DNA from 4 places in the Allobosea sp. LjRoot90 genome. Region 2 is predicted to be linked to each of the others. Evidence: predicted binding sites of a transcription regulator. Region 2 holds the regulator's gene; each other region holds the start of a gene.
The links. The regulator LexA, encoded in region 2, represses DNA repair genes until DNA is damaged. The targets are predictions, from matches to a motif close to TGTTCNNNNTGTGTTCNG.
Positions count from the first base shown of each region.

Region 1: uvrA (excinuclease ABC subunit UvrA) is a predicted target of LexA. The motif match lies at 1,256-1,273, and genes of this name have one in related genera.
Region 3: ACSQ3M_RS09860 (YifB family Mg chelatase-like AAA ATPase) is a predicted target of LexA. The motif match lies at 1,006-1,023, and genes of this name have one in related genera.
Region 4: ACSQ3M_RS07685 (PA0069 family radical SAM protein) is a predicted target of LexA. The motif match lies at 2,707-2,724, and genes of this name have one in related genera.

Region 1 is NZ_CAXUTF020000014.1:2,742-7,001, forward strand. Features, by position in the region: gene uvrA (excinuclease ABC subunit UvrA) at 1-1,106, opposite strand, end outside; gene ACSQ3M_RS27925 (MFS transporter) at 1,297-2,475, opposite strand; gene ACSQ3M_RS27930 (N-acetyltransferase family protein) at 2,472-3,053, opposite strand; gene ACSQ3M_RS27935 (LysR family transcriptional regulator) at 3,454-4,260, shown strand, end outside.
Region 2 is NZ_CAXUTF020000001.1:727,639-731,898, forward strand. Features, by position in the region: gene ACSQ3M_RS03500 (ComEC/Rec2 family competence protein) at 1-1,426, shown strand, start outside; gene lexA (transcriptional repressor LexA) at 1,420-2,151, opposite strand; gene ACSQ3M_RS03510 (molybdopterin molybdotransferase MoeA) at 2,255-3,466, opposite strand; gene moaC (cyclic pyranopterin monophosphate synthase MoaC) at 3,463-3,951, opposite strand; gene trpC (indole-3-glycerol phosphate synthase TrpC) at 3,948-4,260, opposite strand, start outside.
Region 3 is NZ_CAXUTF020000002.1:661,011-665,270, reverse strand. Features, by position in the region: tRNA gene ACSQ3M_RS09870 (tRNA-Ser) at 109-198, opposite strand; gene ACSQ3M_RS09865 (hypothetical protein) at 361-681, shown strand; gene ACSQ3M_RS09860 (YifB family Mg chelatase-like AAA ATPase) at 1,079-2,617, shown strand; gene ACSQ3M_RS09855 (response regulator) at 2,724-4,260, shown strand, end outside.
Region 4 is NZ_CAXUTF020000002.1:190,276-194,535, reverse strand. Features, by position in the region: gene ACSQ3M_RS07695 (PhzF family phenazine biosynthesis protein) at 1-641, opposite strand, end outside; gene ACSQ3M_RS07690 (ribonuclease HII) at 658-1,278, opposite strand; gene ACSQ3M_RS07685 (PA0069 family radical SAM protein) at 1,475-2,662, opposite strand; gene ACSQ3M_RS07680 (hypothetical protein) at 2,779-3,279, shown strand; gene ypfJ (KPN_02809 family neutral zinc metallopeptidase) at 3,284-4,174, opposite strand.

The sequences.
Region 1 (4,260 bases), on a different contig from region 2:
GTGCCGGTGCCGAACAATATGGCGTCGCGGGCGCTCTGCGGCAGCTCGCTCCAGGGCTTGGTCGTCGAGAAGCCGAAATGCCTGGCGAGCGCATCGAGCGTCTGGCCGTAATAGGGCGAGGTCGACTTGGCCCAGGGCGCGATCGCGCCCTTCTTCAGGCTGAGACCATGATCCGGGACGATCATCTCCGGATCGATCCGCATCTCGTGGCCGAGCCCATCGCAGACCGGGCAGGCGCCGAACGGATTGTTGAACGAGAACAGGCGCGGCTCGATCTCGGGGATGGTGAAGCCGGAGACCGGGCAGGCGAACTTCGAGGAGAAGGTGACGCGGCGGGCCTCGCCGTTCTCCTCCTTCTCGTCGGCATATTCGAAGACGGCGATGCCGTCGGCGAACTCGAGCGCCTGCTCCAGCGAATCCGCGAGGCGGGCGCCGAGATCGGCGCGGATGACGATGCGGTCGACGACGACGTCGATGTCGTGCTTGAACTTCTTGTCGAGAACAGGCGCGTCCGGGATCTCGTAGAACTCGCCATTGACCTTGACGCGCTGGAAGCCGCGCTTCAGCCAGTCGGCCATCTCCTTGCGGAACTCGCCCTTGCGGCCGCGGACGACGGGCGCCAGCAGGTAGCCGCGGGTCTTCTCCGGCAGTTCGACCAGGCGATCGACCATCTGCTGCACGGTCTGGCTCTCGATCGGCAGGCCGGTCGCTGGCGAATAGGGGATGCCGGTGCGGGCCCAGAGCAGGCGCATATAGTCGTGGATCTCGGTGACGGTGCCGACCGTCGAGCGCGGGTTCTTCGAGGTCGTCTTCTGCTCGATCGAGATCGCCGGCGAGAGCCCGTCGATCTGGTCGACATCGGGCTTCTGCATCATCTCGAGGAACTGGCGGGCATAGGCCGAGAGCGACTCGACATAACGGCGCTGGCCCTCCGCATAGATCGTATCGAAGGCGAGCGAGGACTTGCCCGAGCCTGACAGCCCGGTGAACACCACCAGCTTGTCGCGCGGAATCGCGAGATCGACATTCTTGAGATTGTGCTCGCGCGCACCGCGCACGGAGATGACGCGGGCGTTCGGGTCGGCCGCACGGTTGCGGTCGAACATGTCTTCCAGCGCGGCAGCCTGGTCGGCGAGCGTGGTCTTGCGAGCCATGGTGGTGTCCGGTTCGGGGTCAGCCGTAGAGATAGGGCAATCGCCGTGCCGTGCCAGTGCGGCCGGGCGGGAGGCCGGCATGAGTAGCACGCAGCCGTGGATGTTGCCGCATTGTTCTTGTGGGGTGTGCTGACAGCGGTTGTCAGGAGCGTGGCAGGCTGCGGAAGTGCCGCCGGAGCAGGATCGCCGCGACGAGCATGGCGACGGCCAGGGCACCGGAGAGGATCAGCGCCGCCGAGGCGCCATAGCGCTCGATCAATAGCGCATAGCCGAGCGGCGCGGCGGCCGACAAGAAGAAGCCGGGCGCCAGCAATCGGCCGACATAGGCGCCATAGCTCCTGGGGTCGAACAGCATCAGCGGCAGCGTGCCGCGCGTGATCGTCAGCACGCCGTTGCCGGCGCCATAGGCGAAAGCGAAGACGAGTGCCGCGATGGCGCTCGCGCCGCCGGCGAGGCCGACGACGAAGCAGAGCGGCAGCACCAGGCAGGCGACGAGGTTGAGGTCGAACGGGCTGGTGCGGGACCCGAACAGGACCTCGCCGAGCCGCGCCAGCGACTGGCCGATGCCGCGCGTCGAGCTGATCCAGACCGCGGCGGCGGCGGGCAGGCCGAGCCCGGCGAGGATGCCAATCATATGCGCCGACATGCCCGCATTGAGAATGCCGGCAAAGGTGACGATCAGCGCGTAAAGGATGCCGGCGAAGCGTGTATCCGCCGGGCTGAGCACGCTGACGGGCTTTGCGGCGCTGGCGTCGGGGAGGGGGCGGGCGGAGCCGGCCGGCAGTGTCAGATGCAAGGGCAGGGTGAGCAAGGCGAAGCCGGCATAGGCGAGGAGCGCGCCGCGCCAGCCGAACTGCTCGGCGAGCGCATGGCCCAGCGGCCAGAACACCGTCGAGGCGAGGCCGCCGAGCAGGGTGATCTGCGCGATCGGGCGGCGCGCGGCGCTGCCGCCGATATAAGCGAGCGCGGCGAAGGCGGCGTCGTAGAGTGTGAGCCGCATGGCGAGACCGAGGCAGATCCAGGCGGCGTAATAGGCTGCGATCGTCTGCGCGAAGGCGAGGCCGGCGATGCCGACAGCGGTGAGCAGCGAGCCGGCGCACATAACGTTGCGGCCGCCATGGCGATCGATCAGGCGGCCGACCGCGCCGGAGGTCAGTCCCATCACGAGGAGCCCGGCTGAGAGCCCGCCATGGATGATCGCCTGCGACCAGCCGAACTCGGCCGCGATCGGCTCGCCGAAGGCGCCGACCAGATAATAGGAGACGCCCCAGGAAATGAGCTGCGCCAGCCCGAGACAGAAGACGGTGCTGCGGGAGATCACCGGGCCAATCCGGCCGTCCATGGCTGGGGCAACGTCTCGTCGCCGGCCCCGAGGCTGCGCTGCATCAGCACGGTGTCGACCCAGCGGCCGAACTTGAAACCGGTCGAGCGCAAGGTGCCGACCGGCTCGAAGCCGAAGCGGCGATGCAGGCCGATCGAACCGGCATTGCCGCTATCCCCGATATTGGCGAGCATCTGACGCCAGGGCCCGGCCTCGCAGCGGCCGATCAGCGCGCCGAGCAAGGTGGAGCCGATCCCCCGGCCGCCGAGCCCATCGGCGACATAGATCGAGTCCTCGATGGTGTGGCGATAGGCCGGGCGAGGGCGATAGGCCGTCGCATAGCTGTAGCCGACGATCCGGCCGTCGAGTTCGGCTGCGAGATAAGGCAGGCCGAGCCCCAGCACGGCCTGCCGGCGCGCCAGCATCTCCTCGACGCTCGGCGGTGCCTCCTCGAAGCTCGTAAGGCCGGTGAGGACATGGTGGGTGTAGATCACCTGGATCGCGCCCATGTCGCCCTCCCGCGCATCGCGGATGAGGATTGGCGGCGCAGCGTTGCCGGCGGACTCAGAGGTCGTCATCGCAATCGTTCCGGCCCGGCAGGGCCGCCTTCCCATATAGGGGCGCCCGGTCAGCGCCTGCCGTCGTGTCACGCGGGCGAACCCACCCAAGAACCCTTTCAGCCCTCATCCTGAGGAGCGAGCACAGCTCGCGTCTCGAAGGATGCTCCAGATGGTTTCGGAGCTTCCTGGAGCATCCTTCGAGACGCCATCCCTGACGGAATGGCTCCTCAGGATGAGGGCTTGGGGGATTCGATCAAGGAATCTCTGACAGCAGCCTTCGTCCCGCACACCAGATCCCGTTCATCGCTCGCGCCTCGCCGCGGCCGGACACTCTCCCCAGCCGCGAGGCCAACTTGCGCTTTGCCGCGTCATAAAAGAAGCTTCTCGAAATTATGCAAAGTATGAGAATTTCTTTGAGATGCGTAACCTTCGCCTCGACCAGCTCGACAGCTTCCGCCAGGTGATTGCGCTCGGCAGCTTCTCGGCAGCGGCCGAGCGGCTCGGCCTGAGCCAGCCGGCGGTCAGCCTGCAGATCCGCGAGCTCGAGCGCCGGCTCGGCACGCTGCTGATCGAGCGGGTCGGCCGCCGCGCGCAGCCGACGGCCGCTGGCATCGAATTGCTCGACCATGCCGGGCGGATCGAGGCGGCGGTGGCGGCGGCGCGCGAGGCCATGGCGCGGCATGCGACCGGCGCGATGGGCCGTGTCCGGATCGGCACCGGGGCGACCGCCTGCATCTTCCTGCTGCCGCCGGTGCTGCGCGAATTGCGCCAGCGCCATCCGACGCTCGAGATCACCGTCAGCACCGGCAACACCTCCGATATCGTCAAAGGGATCGAGGACAATCAGATCGATATCGGCCTGGTCTCGCTGCCGGCCGCCGGCCGCAGCCTGGAGGTCACGCCGCTGCTCGATGACGAGTTCGCCGTGATCGCGCCGCCGGGCATGGAGCTGCCGGCGCGGTTGACGCCCGAGGCGCTGGCGCGCCTGCCGGTGCTGCTGTTCGAGCCGGGCGGTATCACCAGGCGCATCGCCGACGAGTGGTTCGCCCGCGCCGGCGTGACGCTGCGGCCGGTGATGTCGCTCGGCAGCGTCGAGGCGATCAAGCGGCTGGTTGGCGCCGGCCTTGGCTGTGCCATCCTGCCAGGCATGGCGGTGCGCGGCGAAAGCGATGGGCTGGTCGTGCGACCCCTGTCGCCGCGCGTGCATCGCACGCTCGGCCTCGTC
Region 2 (4,260 bases):
CAAGCGTGGGCTGATCAGCGAAGCAACCAACAACGACCTGCGCGCCGCCGGCATCTACCACATCGTCTCGATCTCCGGCCTGCACATGGTGCTCGCCGCCGGCACGATCTTCTGGCTGGCGCGGGCGCTGCTCGCGCTGTCGCAGACGGCGGCGCTCTACTGGCCGGTGAAGAAGCTTGCGGCGCTCGCAGCCATGCTCGGCGCCACCGGTTATTGCATTTTCTCCGGCGCCGAGGTCGCGACCGTGCGCTCGCTGATCATGACGCTGGTGATGCTGGGGGCGATCCTGGTCGACCGGCCGGCGCTCTCCATGCGCAATCTCGCACTCGCCGCGATCATCGTGCTGTTGCGCGAGCCCGAGGCCGTGCTCGGCCCGAGCTTCCAGATGTCGTTCGGGGCGGTCGCGGCTTTGATCGCCTTTGCCGAACGCTGGCAGGAACGCCCGCCCGACGCCGCAGCCGCATCATGGCCCTGGCCGCTGCGCCCGCTCTGGCTCTCAGCCGTCGGTATCGTGACCACGACCATGGTCGCGACCGCGGCAACGGCGCCCTATGGCGTCTACCATTTCCAGACCTTCAACCCGTTCGGACTGCTCGGCAATGCGCTAGCGCTGCCCTTCGTCTCGCTGATCGTGATGCCGGCCGCCGTCTTCGGCGTGCTCGCCTATCCGTTCGGGCTCGACTGGCCGGCCTGGGCGCTGATGGGCTGGGCTTCCGGTCTCGTGCTGAAGCTGGCTCACTGGGTCGCCGGTATCGACCGCTCGACCGTCGTGCTGCCCGCCTTCGGTTCGCTCGCCCTAATGTGCTTCTCGTTGTCCTTGCTCTGGCTGACGCTGTGGACGACGGCGCTGCGCTTCCTCGCCGCGCTGCCGCTGGTCGGTGGGCTGGCGCTGGCTTCGCATCCGTCGCGACCGGACATCCTGATCGAGCGCGACGGCTCGGGCGTGCTGGTGCGTGGACGAGAAGGGAAGATGGTGCTCGCCGGCAAGCCGAGCCGCTTCGTGCTGACGCAATGGCTGCATGCCGACGGCGATTCGCGTTCGCCCGACGATGCGGCCCTGCGCGAGGGCGCCGCCTGCGATGTCCGTGGCTGCATCATCCGCCTGCCGGATGGCCGCAGCGTCGCCTATACGCGCGACCGCATCGCCCTGGTCGAGGACTGCCAGCGCGCCGATCTCGTGGTGACGTCGCTTTATTGGAGCGCGCCTTGCGCTGCCCGGTTGATCGACCGCAGCGCACTCATCCGCGATGGCGCGACCGCCTATCATGCGGCCCGCGGCGGCTGGCGCGCCTATACGGCCGATGAGGCGGCGCGCCTGCGTCCGTGGACGCGTGCACGGCCGGAAACGCGGCCGGCGCCTGACCCCGCTCCTGCACCGACACCCGCGGCTGCGGAGCCGGCACAGGATGCGGAGATGCTTCAGTAACGTCGCATCAGGTTGACGAGACGGCCCTGGATCTTGACCCGGTCGGGCCCGAGAACGCGCGTCTCATAGGCGGGATTGGCGGCTTCGAGCGCGATCGAGGAGCCGCGCTTGCGCAGCCGCTTCAGCGTCGCTTCCTCGTCGTCGATCAGGGCGACGATGATGTCGCCGGTATTGGCGCTGTCTTGCTTGCGGATCACGACAGTGTCGCCGTCGAGGATGCCGGCCTCGATCATCGAATCGCCGCGAACCTCGAGCGCGTAATGCTCGCCGCTGCCAAGCATGTCGGCGGGCATGGACACGCTATGACTGCGGTCTTGGATCGCCGAGATCGGCGTGCCGGCGGCGATTCGGCCCATGACGGGGATGGAAACGGTGGCGCGCCCGTTCTCCTCGGCGCCTGCGGGGCGCGGCTTCGCCAAGGTGGCTGCCGGCGCTGGCGGGGTCTGGCCGAGTCCACCCTGGACGATAGAGGGGCTGAAGCGGCCGCGCTGCGCCTGCTGACCGCCGATGCCGTCCGGCATCTTGATGACTTCGAGCGCCCGCGCCCGGTTCGGAAGCCGGCGAATGAAGCCGCGTTCCTCAAGCGCCATGATCAGTCGGTGGATGCCGGATTTCGAGCGCAGATCGAGCGCGTCCTTCATTTCGTCGAAGGAGGGCGGTACGCCGGATTCGCGTAGGCGCTCATGGATGAAGCGAAGCAGTTCGAACTGTTTGCGTGTCAGCATGGTCGCGCCGCTCGCCTCTCGGGCTAGAATCGAAACAAAGCACGAACACCATAGCTGTTCGCTTTGTGTTCCGCAAGGCGCGCCTTGTCGTTACGCGAGGCCGTCAGCGCAGCCGGATGATGCGGCAGGGATCGCCCGCCTTGGCGGCCTCGGCGAAGACCGGGCGGATCACCAGCGCCTCGGCGCGCGACAAGTTCGCCAGCATCGATGAATCCTGCTTGGCGAAGGGCCGCACGCGACGCTTGCCATCGACGATTTCGAGGGTGGCGCGCAGATAATCCTGGCGCTCGTCATTGGCAGGTAGATCGATGACAAGGATGGCGGGCTCGCTGCGGTCGCGTTCGGGATCATCGATGCCGAGCAGAGCTTCGACCAGCGGGATGGCAAAGAGATGCCCGCAGACGATCGAGGAAACGGGATTGCCCGGCAGGCCGAGCGCGACCATGGCGTCGAGGCGACCCATCATCATAGGTTTGCCTGGGCGCATCGCGATCTTCCAGAAGCCGAGCTCCATGCCTTGCGCCTTCAGCGCGGCCTGGACGAGATCATGCTCGCCGACCGAGGCGCCGCCGAGCGTGATCAGGACGTCGGCTCCAGCCTCGCGCGCCGCCTCGATCTTGCCAGCGAGATCGGGGTGGTTGTCGCGGGCGATACCGAGGTCGAGCGCCGTGCCGCCGGCCTGCTCGACCAAAGCGGCGAGTGAAAAGCTGTTGGAGGCGACGATCTGGTCGGGGCCGACCGGCTCGCCCGGCAGGACGAGCTCGTCGCCGGTCGCGAGGATCGCGACCAAGGGCTTGCGGCGGACGGCGAGCGTCGGATGGCCCGCTGCCGCGGCGAGGCCAAGTGCAGCGCTGTCGAGCCGGCGGCCAGCTTTCAGCAAGACTTCGCCGGCCCTGAAGTCGAGCCCCGCCAGGCGCACGAACTGGCCGAGATCTGTAGGTTTGACGACCCGGATGACCGGACTGCCGACGTCTTCGGCATGCTCCTGAATGAGGATCGTGTCAGCGCCCTCGGGCAACGGTGCTCCCGTAAAGATCCGCACCGTCTCACCGAGGGAAATTCTCCCAGAGAAGCCGCGGCCAGCAGCGGACTCGCCAATGACGCGAAGCTGTGCGCCCCGCGCCAAGTCTTGGGCGCGCACGGCATAGCCGTCCATGGCCGAATTGGCGAAAGGGGGCTGGGTCCGCAGCGCGGCGACATCTTCTGCCAACACGCGGCCAGCACATTGCGCCAGCGGCAGTGTCTCGGCAGGCGTCGGGCCGGGTACGCTGTCGAGCAGCGCCCTGAGCGCGACGGGAACGGGAGTGAGGCTCATGCCGATTGCCCTGCGAGCTCATAGGTTCCGGACTTGCCGCCGGATTTATGCACGAGCTTGATGCCTTCGATATGCATGGCGCGGTCGACCGCCTTCACCATGTCGTAGACGGTGAGGCAGGCGACGCTGACGGCGGTGAGCGCCTCCATCTCGACGCCGGTCTTGCCGGTGAGCTTGACCTCGGCGCGAACGCGCACGCCAGGCAGCGCCTCGTCGATCGCAAGATCCACCGCGATCTTGGTCAGCAGCAGCGGGTGGCAGAGCGGGATCAGCTCATGGGCGCGTTTGGCCGCCATGATGCCGGCGAGGCGGGCGGTGCCGAGCACGTCGCCCTTCTTGGCTTCGCCGTCACGGACAATCGCCAGCGTCTCAGGCTGCATCACCACATGGCCTTCGGCGACCGCGATGCGGACGGTCTCGGCCTTGTCGCCGACATCGACCATATGGGCCGCGCCCTTCTGGTCGAGATGAGTGAGCCGGCTCACGCCGCCGCCTCGGTGGTCTTGCCAGTCAGCAGCTGTCGCGTTGCAGCCGCGACGTCCGCCTGGCGCATCAGGCTTTCGCCGACCAGGAAGGTGTTGACGCCGCAGGCCTGCAGGCGGGCGATGTCGGCATGGCTGAAGATGCCGCTCTCGCCGACGAGCAGGCGGTCCTTCGGCACGCGCGGCGCCAACCGCTCGGTGACGGCGAGATTGAGCTCGAAGCTGCGCAGGTCGCGATTGTTGATGCCGACCAGCCTGGTGTCGAGCTTCAATGCGCGCTCCAGCTCGGCCTCGTCATGGACCTCGGCGAGC
Region 3 (4,260 bases), on a different contig from region 2:
GCCCGCCATTACACGAAAAGTAGCGCGATTTGTTACACGAAATCGGGAAAAAAGGTCAAGCTGAAACGGTTTTGGTGAATAGTATCAATGGTTTAAGGGGTTTTTGAATGGCGGACAGGGCGGGATTCGAACCCGCGATACGGTTTCCCGTATACACACTTTCCAGGCGTGCGCCTTCAACCACTCGGCCACCTGTCCGGCGCGCCGCTTATGGCCTCCGCGCGCGCTTCTTTCAAGGCCTAATGCCGCAGCCCGGCGGGGTTGCACCCAATTGTCCTTTGCCGTTGCAATGCTCCGGGTGAGGGGACACATGCGGGCCGGCCGCGTCAGTGCCGGTCATCGCGGGAATCGGGGGACGGATTGCGCTTTCTCGTCAGGATGCTGGGCTATGTCCTCGTTGCGGGCGGATTCGTCACGCTGCTAACCGACGGGGCGCGCTCGATCGCCAATTCGCTCCTGCGTTTCACGCCGCTCGGCGAGACCTTGCTGACGCTCGTCGGCGAACGCTTCCGCCTGCTGCAGCCGGCCGTCGAGCGGAATCTTCATCCCATGCTCTGGGACCCGGTGCTCTTGCATGCATTGCAGGTGCCGACAGCGGCGGCCGGGCTGCTGCTCGGCTTCCTGCTGCTCTGGCTCGGTGCTGCGCGCAAACCCGAGTTCGGCATCGTCACGCGACGGTGAAGCGGCCTCCGCGAGGGCGGCGCTGGGCGTTCGCATGGGGCAACACCTCTATTCGCGTCCGTTGCCAGTCAGCACGGCGCCATGTTCTTTCTGCGCAAGAAGACCGGCATGCCCGCAGCGGGCGAGGCGCTGCCCGGCCGCAATGAGGTCGTGCTCGTCGCCTTCGATCCGACGACATCCCTTATGAGGATCTGCTCACGCTCTTCTGGGAGAGCCCCAACCAGGCGCAGGGTATGCGCCAGGGCAACGATATGGCCTGCTGCGACCGCAAGCCTGTCTGGACGATGATGGATGGCCCAACTCAGTCTCGCCTGTCGCCGCAAAAGTTCCCTATCTGTTCTTGCAACCATAGCGCGCTTCCGTTAGCGTTACTGCGCGGGGTCGGGGTGGCGAATAGATGGTGACGCGGGTCGCGACGGTGGCGTTCGAGGGCATCGAGGCACGCGCCGTCGATGTCCAGGTCCAGGTGACGCCGGGCGGCGTCGCCTTCATCCTGGTCGGCCTGCCCGACAAGGCGGTTGGCGAAAGCAAGGAGCGGGTGCGCGCCGCGCTGATCGCCTCGGGGCTGGCGCTGCCGGCCAAGCGCATCACCGTCAACCTCGCCCCTGCCGACCTGCCCAAGGAGGGCAGCCATTACGACCTGCCGATCGCGCTCGGCGTCATGGCGGCGATCGGGGCGATCCCGGTTGATGCGCTCGCCGGCTATACCGTGCTCGGCGAGCTTGCTCTCGACGGTTCGATAACGCCGGTTGCCGGCGTGCTGCCGGCGGCGATCGCGGCCTATGCCCGAGGGCAGGGGCTGATCTGCCCGGCAGCCAGCGGACCGGAAGCGGCCTGGGCGGCGCGTGACCTCGATATCCTCGCGCCCCGCTCGCTGATCCAGCTCGCCAATCATTTCAAGGGCACGCAGGTGATGGCCCGGCCGCAGCCCGCCGTCGCTCGCCAAAGCGGATTGCTACCTGATCTGCGCGAGATCAAGGGCCAGGAGAGCGCCAAGCGCGTGCTCGAGATCGCCGCGGCCGGGGGCCACAACCTCTTGATGAACGGCCCGCCTGGTGCCGGCAAGTCGATGCTGGCAAGCCGTCTGCCGTCGATCCTGCCGCCGCTCGATCCGCGCGAACTGCTCGAGGTCTCGATGGTGCTCTCGGTCGCCGGCCATCTCGCCGATGGCGAATTGACAGACCGGCGCCCTTTCCGCGCGCCGCATCATTCGGCCTCGATGGCGGCGCTCGTCGGCGGCGGCCTGCAGGCGAAGCCGGGCGAGATCTCGCTCGCGCATCACGGTGTGCTGTTCCTCGACGAGTTGCCGGAGTTCCAGGCGCAGGCGCTCGATGCGCTGCGCCAACCGATGGAGACTGGCGAGGTGCTGATCTCGCGCGCCAACCACCGCGCGCTCTATCCGGCGAAGTTCCAGCTGATCGCCGCGATGAATCCCTGCCGCTGCGGCAAGGCGACCGAGCCGGGCTATGCCTGCCGTACCCGGCCCAATGAGCGTTGCATGGCGGGCTATCAGGCCAAGATCTCCGGACCGATGCTCGACCGGATCGACATCACCATCGAGGTGCCGGCGCTGACGGCGGCCGACCTCATCCTGCCTGCCGCCGCTGAAGGCTCGGCTGAGGTCGCCGCCCGGGTTGCGGCAGCCCGGGCTCGCCAGTCGGTGCGCTATGCCGCGCTTGGACTTCCGGGCGGCACGACCAATGCGCGCTGCCCTGCGGCCCTGCTCGACGATGTCGCGCGGCCGGATGCATCCGGGCTCGCGCTCCTGCGCAGCGCCGCCGATGCGATGCGGCTGACGGCGCGCGGCTATCACCGCGTGCTCAAGGTCGCCCGCACGCTCGCCGACCTTGATGGCGAAGAGCAGCTCGGGCGCATCCATCTCGCCGAGGCGCTGTCCTATCGCTCGCGCATCGACCAGGCAGCGCAGGCCGCCTGATCGCCCCAATCCATGCTGAAAGGTTAACGAAACCATTCAAACCGTTTCGCATCCTCGCGGATGGGGCGAACGCTTTCTCAAGAGGGTGGATGCTAGATCGGATGGGATGATCGAGCCGCTGTCCCCACTCGCTTTGCTGGCAGGCGCTGCCGTTGCTTCGGCCATGGCCTGCGCCTTCGTCGCGCTCCGGCTGCTGCGGGAGCGCCAGCAGGTCACGCGGCAGGCGAAGGCGTTGACGCGCGATGTCGAGAAGCTGAGCGATCGGCTCTGGGAGCTTGCCGACAGCGAGGAGCGCTATCGCAGCCTGATCGAGGCGCAGGGCGATCTGATCGTGCGCCGCAGCGAGGGCCGGATCATCTACGCCAATGCCGCCTATGCGGCGCTCATCGGCAAGAGCGAGGCTGAGGCTGTCGGCAGTAGCGAGCAGCCGCGCGTGCGCAGCGCCCGGCCCGTGCAGGCGCTACCGGGCGGGGCTCGCGTTTTCGACGAATGCATCGAGACGGACGGCGGCGAGCGTTGGCTGTCCTGGGTCGAGACGGTCGTCCCGGTCGCTGCGGGACAAACCGTGCTGCAGCGTGTCGGCCGCGAGATCAGCGGGCGCATCGCTGCCGAAACCGCCCTGGAGGAGGCGCGCAGCAAGGCGGAGGAGGCCAGTGCTGCCAAGTCGCGCTTCCTGGCGACCGTCAGCCACGAGTTCCGCACCCCGCTCAATGGCATTCTCGGCATGGCCGATCTGCTCGGCGATACCAGGCTCGACCCGGAGCAGGCGACCTATGTCAAGGCGCTGCGGACATCGGGCGAGGCGCTGCTCGGCCTTGTCGACGACATCCTCGATTTCGCCAAGGTCGAGGCCGGCAAGCTCGAGCTTGTCGATACCCCGTTCGATCCTGCCGCGTTAATCGAGGACGTCACCGAGTTAATGGCGCCGCGCGCCCAGGCCAAGGGCGTCGAGATCTCCGCCCTGCTCGGATCGGATGTGCCGCAACGGCTCGTCGGCGACGCCGAGCGGCTGCGCCAGATCCTGCTCAACCTCGTCGGCAACGCCGTGAAGTTCACCCATGAGGGGGGCGTGGGCATCGAGGCGGACGCCGCCGGCGGCGAATTCGTCATCGCCATCGCAGATACCGGTCCGGGCATCCCGGTGGAGCGCCTGACGACGATCTTCGAGGAGTTCGAGCAGGGCGGGATGACCGGGCATCGCGAGCAGGCCGGGACGGGTCTAGGCCTCGCCATCGCACGCCGGCTCGCCCGTGCCATGGGCGGGGATATCGAGGCAAGCAACCGCAAGAGCGGTGGTGCGCTGTTCCGGCTGATCCTGCCGCTGCGGATCGACGCGGTCGCAACCACACCGAGCGCCTCACTGGACTGGCAGGGCAGGCGCATCCTGGTCGCCTCGTCGTCTCCGTTCAGCGCCGCGCATATCGCGACCGATCTCGAACGGAATGGAGCATATGTCCGGCTGGCCGGCGATCACACGCAGGCCCTGGCCGCGCTGACCGATGATTCGGCCCTGTCCGCGGTGCTGGTCGACAGCAATCTCCCGGGTGGCGAGGTCCAGGCGCTGGCGGCCGCGGCGCGGCGGGCCGGCGTCGCCGACATCGTGATCATGCTGGCGCCGGCCGAGCGCCGCAGCTTCGGCTCGC
Region 4 (4,260 bases), on a different contig from region 2:
TACGGGACCAGGGTCGCATGGATCGAGCCGGTGACCGGATCTTCCGGGATGCCGGCGCTGGGAGCGAAATAGCGTGAGACGAAATCATGGTTCTCGCCGCGCGCGGTAATGCCGAAGCAGAGCGGAGCGAGGGTCGCGATCGCCGCGGAATCGGGCACGAAGGCGCGCACCGCCTGCTCGTCCGCCAGAACGGCGAAGACGTTCTCGAAATTGCGGAAGAGCGCCCGCGGCGGCACCGGAAAGAGCGCGGCGATAACCGGAGGCAGTGCCTCGACCGGCTCCGGAGCGAAGGCCGGCAGATCGAGCTGGTAGCTATTGTCCTGCTGCGAGACCCGGATTGGACCGACGCGGGTGGCGAACTCCATCTCGCCCGAGATGCCATGGGCACTGGCGAGGACATGTGCGGTCGCGAGCGTGGCATGGCCGCAGAAATTGACCTCGTGGACCGGGGTGAACCAGCGCAGATCCCAGCCGCTACCGCTCGGGCGGGCGAAGGCGGTCTCGGCGAGATTATTCTCGCTGGCGATCGCCTGCAGCACCGCCTCGGGCAGCCAGTCCTCCAGGATGAGGACGGCGGCCGGATTGCCGGCGAAGACCCGGTCTGTGAACGCGTCGACCTGATGCATGGTCAAGGTGGGCATGACGCCTCCGGGTGGCTCAGACGGGCGAGCGCGACCAGACGCCTTTCACCGGCGCAAAGGAATAGCGGTGCGCGGGGCAGGGGCCATGCGTCTTCAACGCAGCGCGATGCGCGGCCGTCGCGTAGCCGACATGGCTGGCGAAGCCATAGGCCGGATATGCCAGCGAAAGCCGCGCCATCATGCGATCGCGCGTCACCTTGGCGACGATCGAAGCCGCGGCGATCGAGGCGATCAGCCCGTCGCCGCCGATGATCGCCTCGCAGCCGCAGGCCAGCGCCGGTGGATCGTTGCCGTCGACGAGCACGAGGTCGGGCGACAGCGGCAGCGCCGTCACCGCGCGCCGCATCGCGAGCAGTGTCGCCTGCCGGATGTTGATCGTATCGATTTCCGCGGCGGAGGAACTGCCGACCCCCACCGCCAATGCACTGCCGAGGATCAGAACACAGAGTTCTTCGCGGCGCTGGGCGCTGAGTTCCTTAGAATCGGCAAGCCCGTCCGGGATTGCCGAGGGATCGAGGATGACGGCTGCCGCGACAACCGGACCGGCGAGCGGGCCACGTCCGACCTCGTCCACGCCGGCGACGCGGGCGCGGCCGGCAATCATCGCGGCCTGCTCGCGGCTGAAATCGGCGGTCATGGCTTCGCTATGCCAGATCGCGACGAGAGGGTCTGCCCAAATCGAATCTTGTCCACTTGGCAGCATTCATACCCTGGCCGGTCGCCCCGGGCGGAGCGCAGCGCAGACCCGGGATCCATGCCGGAACGGTTCAGGCATGGGTCCCGGATCGGCGCCGCTTCGCGGCTTGTCCGGGACGACCGCAGCTTATGTTTCCTCAGAACAGGCTGAGTTGGGCCTTATCCTTCTCAGGCTTGACGAAGAGGTCGGTGCGCAGGCGCAGCCGCGCGCTGTTGAAGCCGAGCCGCTCCGCCGCCATCTCGAAACGCCGGCCGATCATCCAGGCATAGGGGCCGGAGCCGACCTGGCGCTGGCCCCAGGCGGCGTCGTAATCCTTGCCGCCGCGGGTCGAGCGGATTAGCGAGACGACATGGCGCATCTTGTCGGGGTGATGCGTCACCAGCCAGTCCTGGACGATGTCCTTGACCTCGAGCGGCAGGCGCAGCAGCACATAGCCGGCCTCGCGTGCTCCCGCTGCTTTTGCTGCATCGAGGATGCGCTCGATCTCATGCTCGTTGATCGCCGGCACGATCGGCGCGACCAGAACCGTCACCGGAATACCGGCTTCAGAGAGCCTGCGGATCGTCTCGATCCGCTTGGCGGGCGAAGCGGCGCGCGGCTCCATATTGCGGGCGAGCTTTGGATCGAGCGTCGTCACCGAGAGCGCGACCTTGACCAGCCCCTTTGCCGCCATCGGTGCGAGGATATCGATGTCGCGCTGCACCAGTGCCGATTTGGTGACGATGCCGACCGGATGGTTGAACTTCGCCAGCACCTCCAGAATCCCGCGCATGATCCGCAGTTTCTTCTCGATCGGCTGGTAGGCGTCGGTGTTGGTGCCGATCGCGATGGTGCGCGGCTGGTAGCTCGCCGCCGAGAGCTCCTTCTCCAGAAGCAGCGCTGCATCGGGCTTGGCTGTCAGCCTGCTTTCGAAGTCGAGCCCGGGCGACAGCCCGAGATAGGCATGGCTCGGCCGCGCGAAGCAGTAGACGCAGCCATGTTCGCAGCCGCGATAGGGGTTGATCGAGCGGTCGAACGAGATATCCGGGGAGTCGTTACGTGTAATGATCGTCCGCGGCTTCTCGACCGAGACCTCGGTCTTGAACGGCGGCAGCTCGCCGAGCGAGCCCCAGCCGTCATCCTCGCTGATGCGTGTCTCGGCTTCGTAGCGGCCGCCGGGGTTGATCGTCGCGCCGCGTCCGCGTCGCCGCTCCGGGTCGATCTGGCTGCCGACATGGGCGAGCGGATCGACCGGCGCGAGACGCGCCGGCGCCGAGATGCTTCCCGGCTCGGTGTCGCGGCGCTTGAGCGGTTGCGTCCTGGCTGAGGGTCTGGCCTGCAGCATGGCTTCGTCTCCCGGCGGAATCGGTTGATCCGAGACCAAGGAATGTGAACATAACAGGAACAGAATGCAAGTGACAGGATTGCGACATGTTGCACTGCGTCATAAGCTGATCGCCCATGATCACCGCCGTCATCCGGGCCAATCGTGACGTCGAAGCGCTCGCAGCGACCTTGTCCGTGCTGATTCCCGCGGTCGCGCAGGGCGTGATCGGCCATGCCGTGGTGATCGACGAGGCGGATGACGCTGCGATCGAGCGTCTCGCCGACGAGACCGGTGCCAGCTATGTCCGGGCGAAGAATCTGGCCAAGAATGGCGAGGCTTGGTCCAGCGGGGTCGCACAGGCTCGCGGCGATTGGGTCATCCTGCTCGAAGCCGGCGATCTGCCCGAGCCGCAATGGACGCCGAGCATAGAGCGGCATTTGCTGACCATGGCGATGCGGCCGGCCTTGATGCCGCTGCGCGGCATGGCCGCGGGGTTGCGCGAATGGGGCGCGGTCTCGCTACGCTCGCGCCACGTCAGGGCAGGGCTGATCGCGCCCAAGACGCAGATCCTGTCCGGCCGGCTGGCGCGTGCGCCGCGCCGGCTCACCGTGCGTCGCGAGCGCGCCGAACTCTGAGCCGTCAGAGCTGGTTGGTGCGGAAGGTGTCGCAGCTCTGCATCGAGCCGGATTTGAAGCCGGTGTTGAACCACCGCGTGCGCTGCGCCGACGAGCCGTGCGTGAAGGAATCCGGCACGACGACGCCGCGGCCCTGTTGCTGCAGCTTGTCGTCGCCGATCGCAGAGGCGGAGCGCATCGCTTCGTCGATATCGCCGGGCTGGATGCGGTCCATCGCCTGGATGTTGTAGGCCCAGACGCCGGCGAAACAGTCGGCCTGCAACTCGACCCGCACCGAAAGCTGGTTCGATTCGCGCTCGGAGATCCGTTGGCGCATCTCGTTCACCTTGGGCAGGATGCCGAGCAGGTTCTGGATGTGATGGCCGATCTCGTGGCCGACGACATAGGCATAGGCGAAGTCGCCGCCGCCGCCGAGCTTGCGCTGCATCTCCTGGAAGAAGGAGAGGTCGAGATAGACCCGCTGGTCGTTGGGGCAGTAGAACGGCCCCATCGCCGCCTGCGCCGTGCCGCAGCCGGAGCGGTCGACGCCGCTGAACAGCACCAGCTTCGGCGGCACGTATTTGCGGTTGGCCTGCTGCGGAAGGACCTTGCTCCAGACATCCTCGTTCTGCGCCAGCACGGCCGAGACGAAGCGGCCCATCTCGTCCTGCGGCGGACCGGCCGATTTGCGCTGCTCCTGCGTTGGCGCACTGCGCCCGCCGATACCACCGATCAACTCGGCCCCGCCGATCAGCAGGCGTGGATCGATGCCAAGCGCCCAGCCGAGCAGGCCGAGCACGACCATGGTGCCGATACCGATGCCGCCGCGTCCGCCGGGCAGGCCGGCGAATTCGCCGCCACCGCCGCCACGCCGGTCCTCGAGATTGTCGGACTGGCGATAATCTTCCCAACGCATGCGCGAACCCTTGTTGCAGCAGCGCCAATGTCGGCGAGGACGCGGTGGAACTCAAGCACCGCTGCTTGCCCGGTCGCGGCGATGCG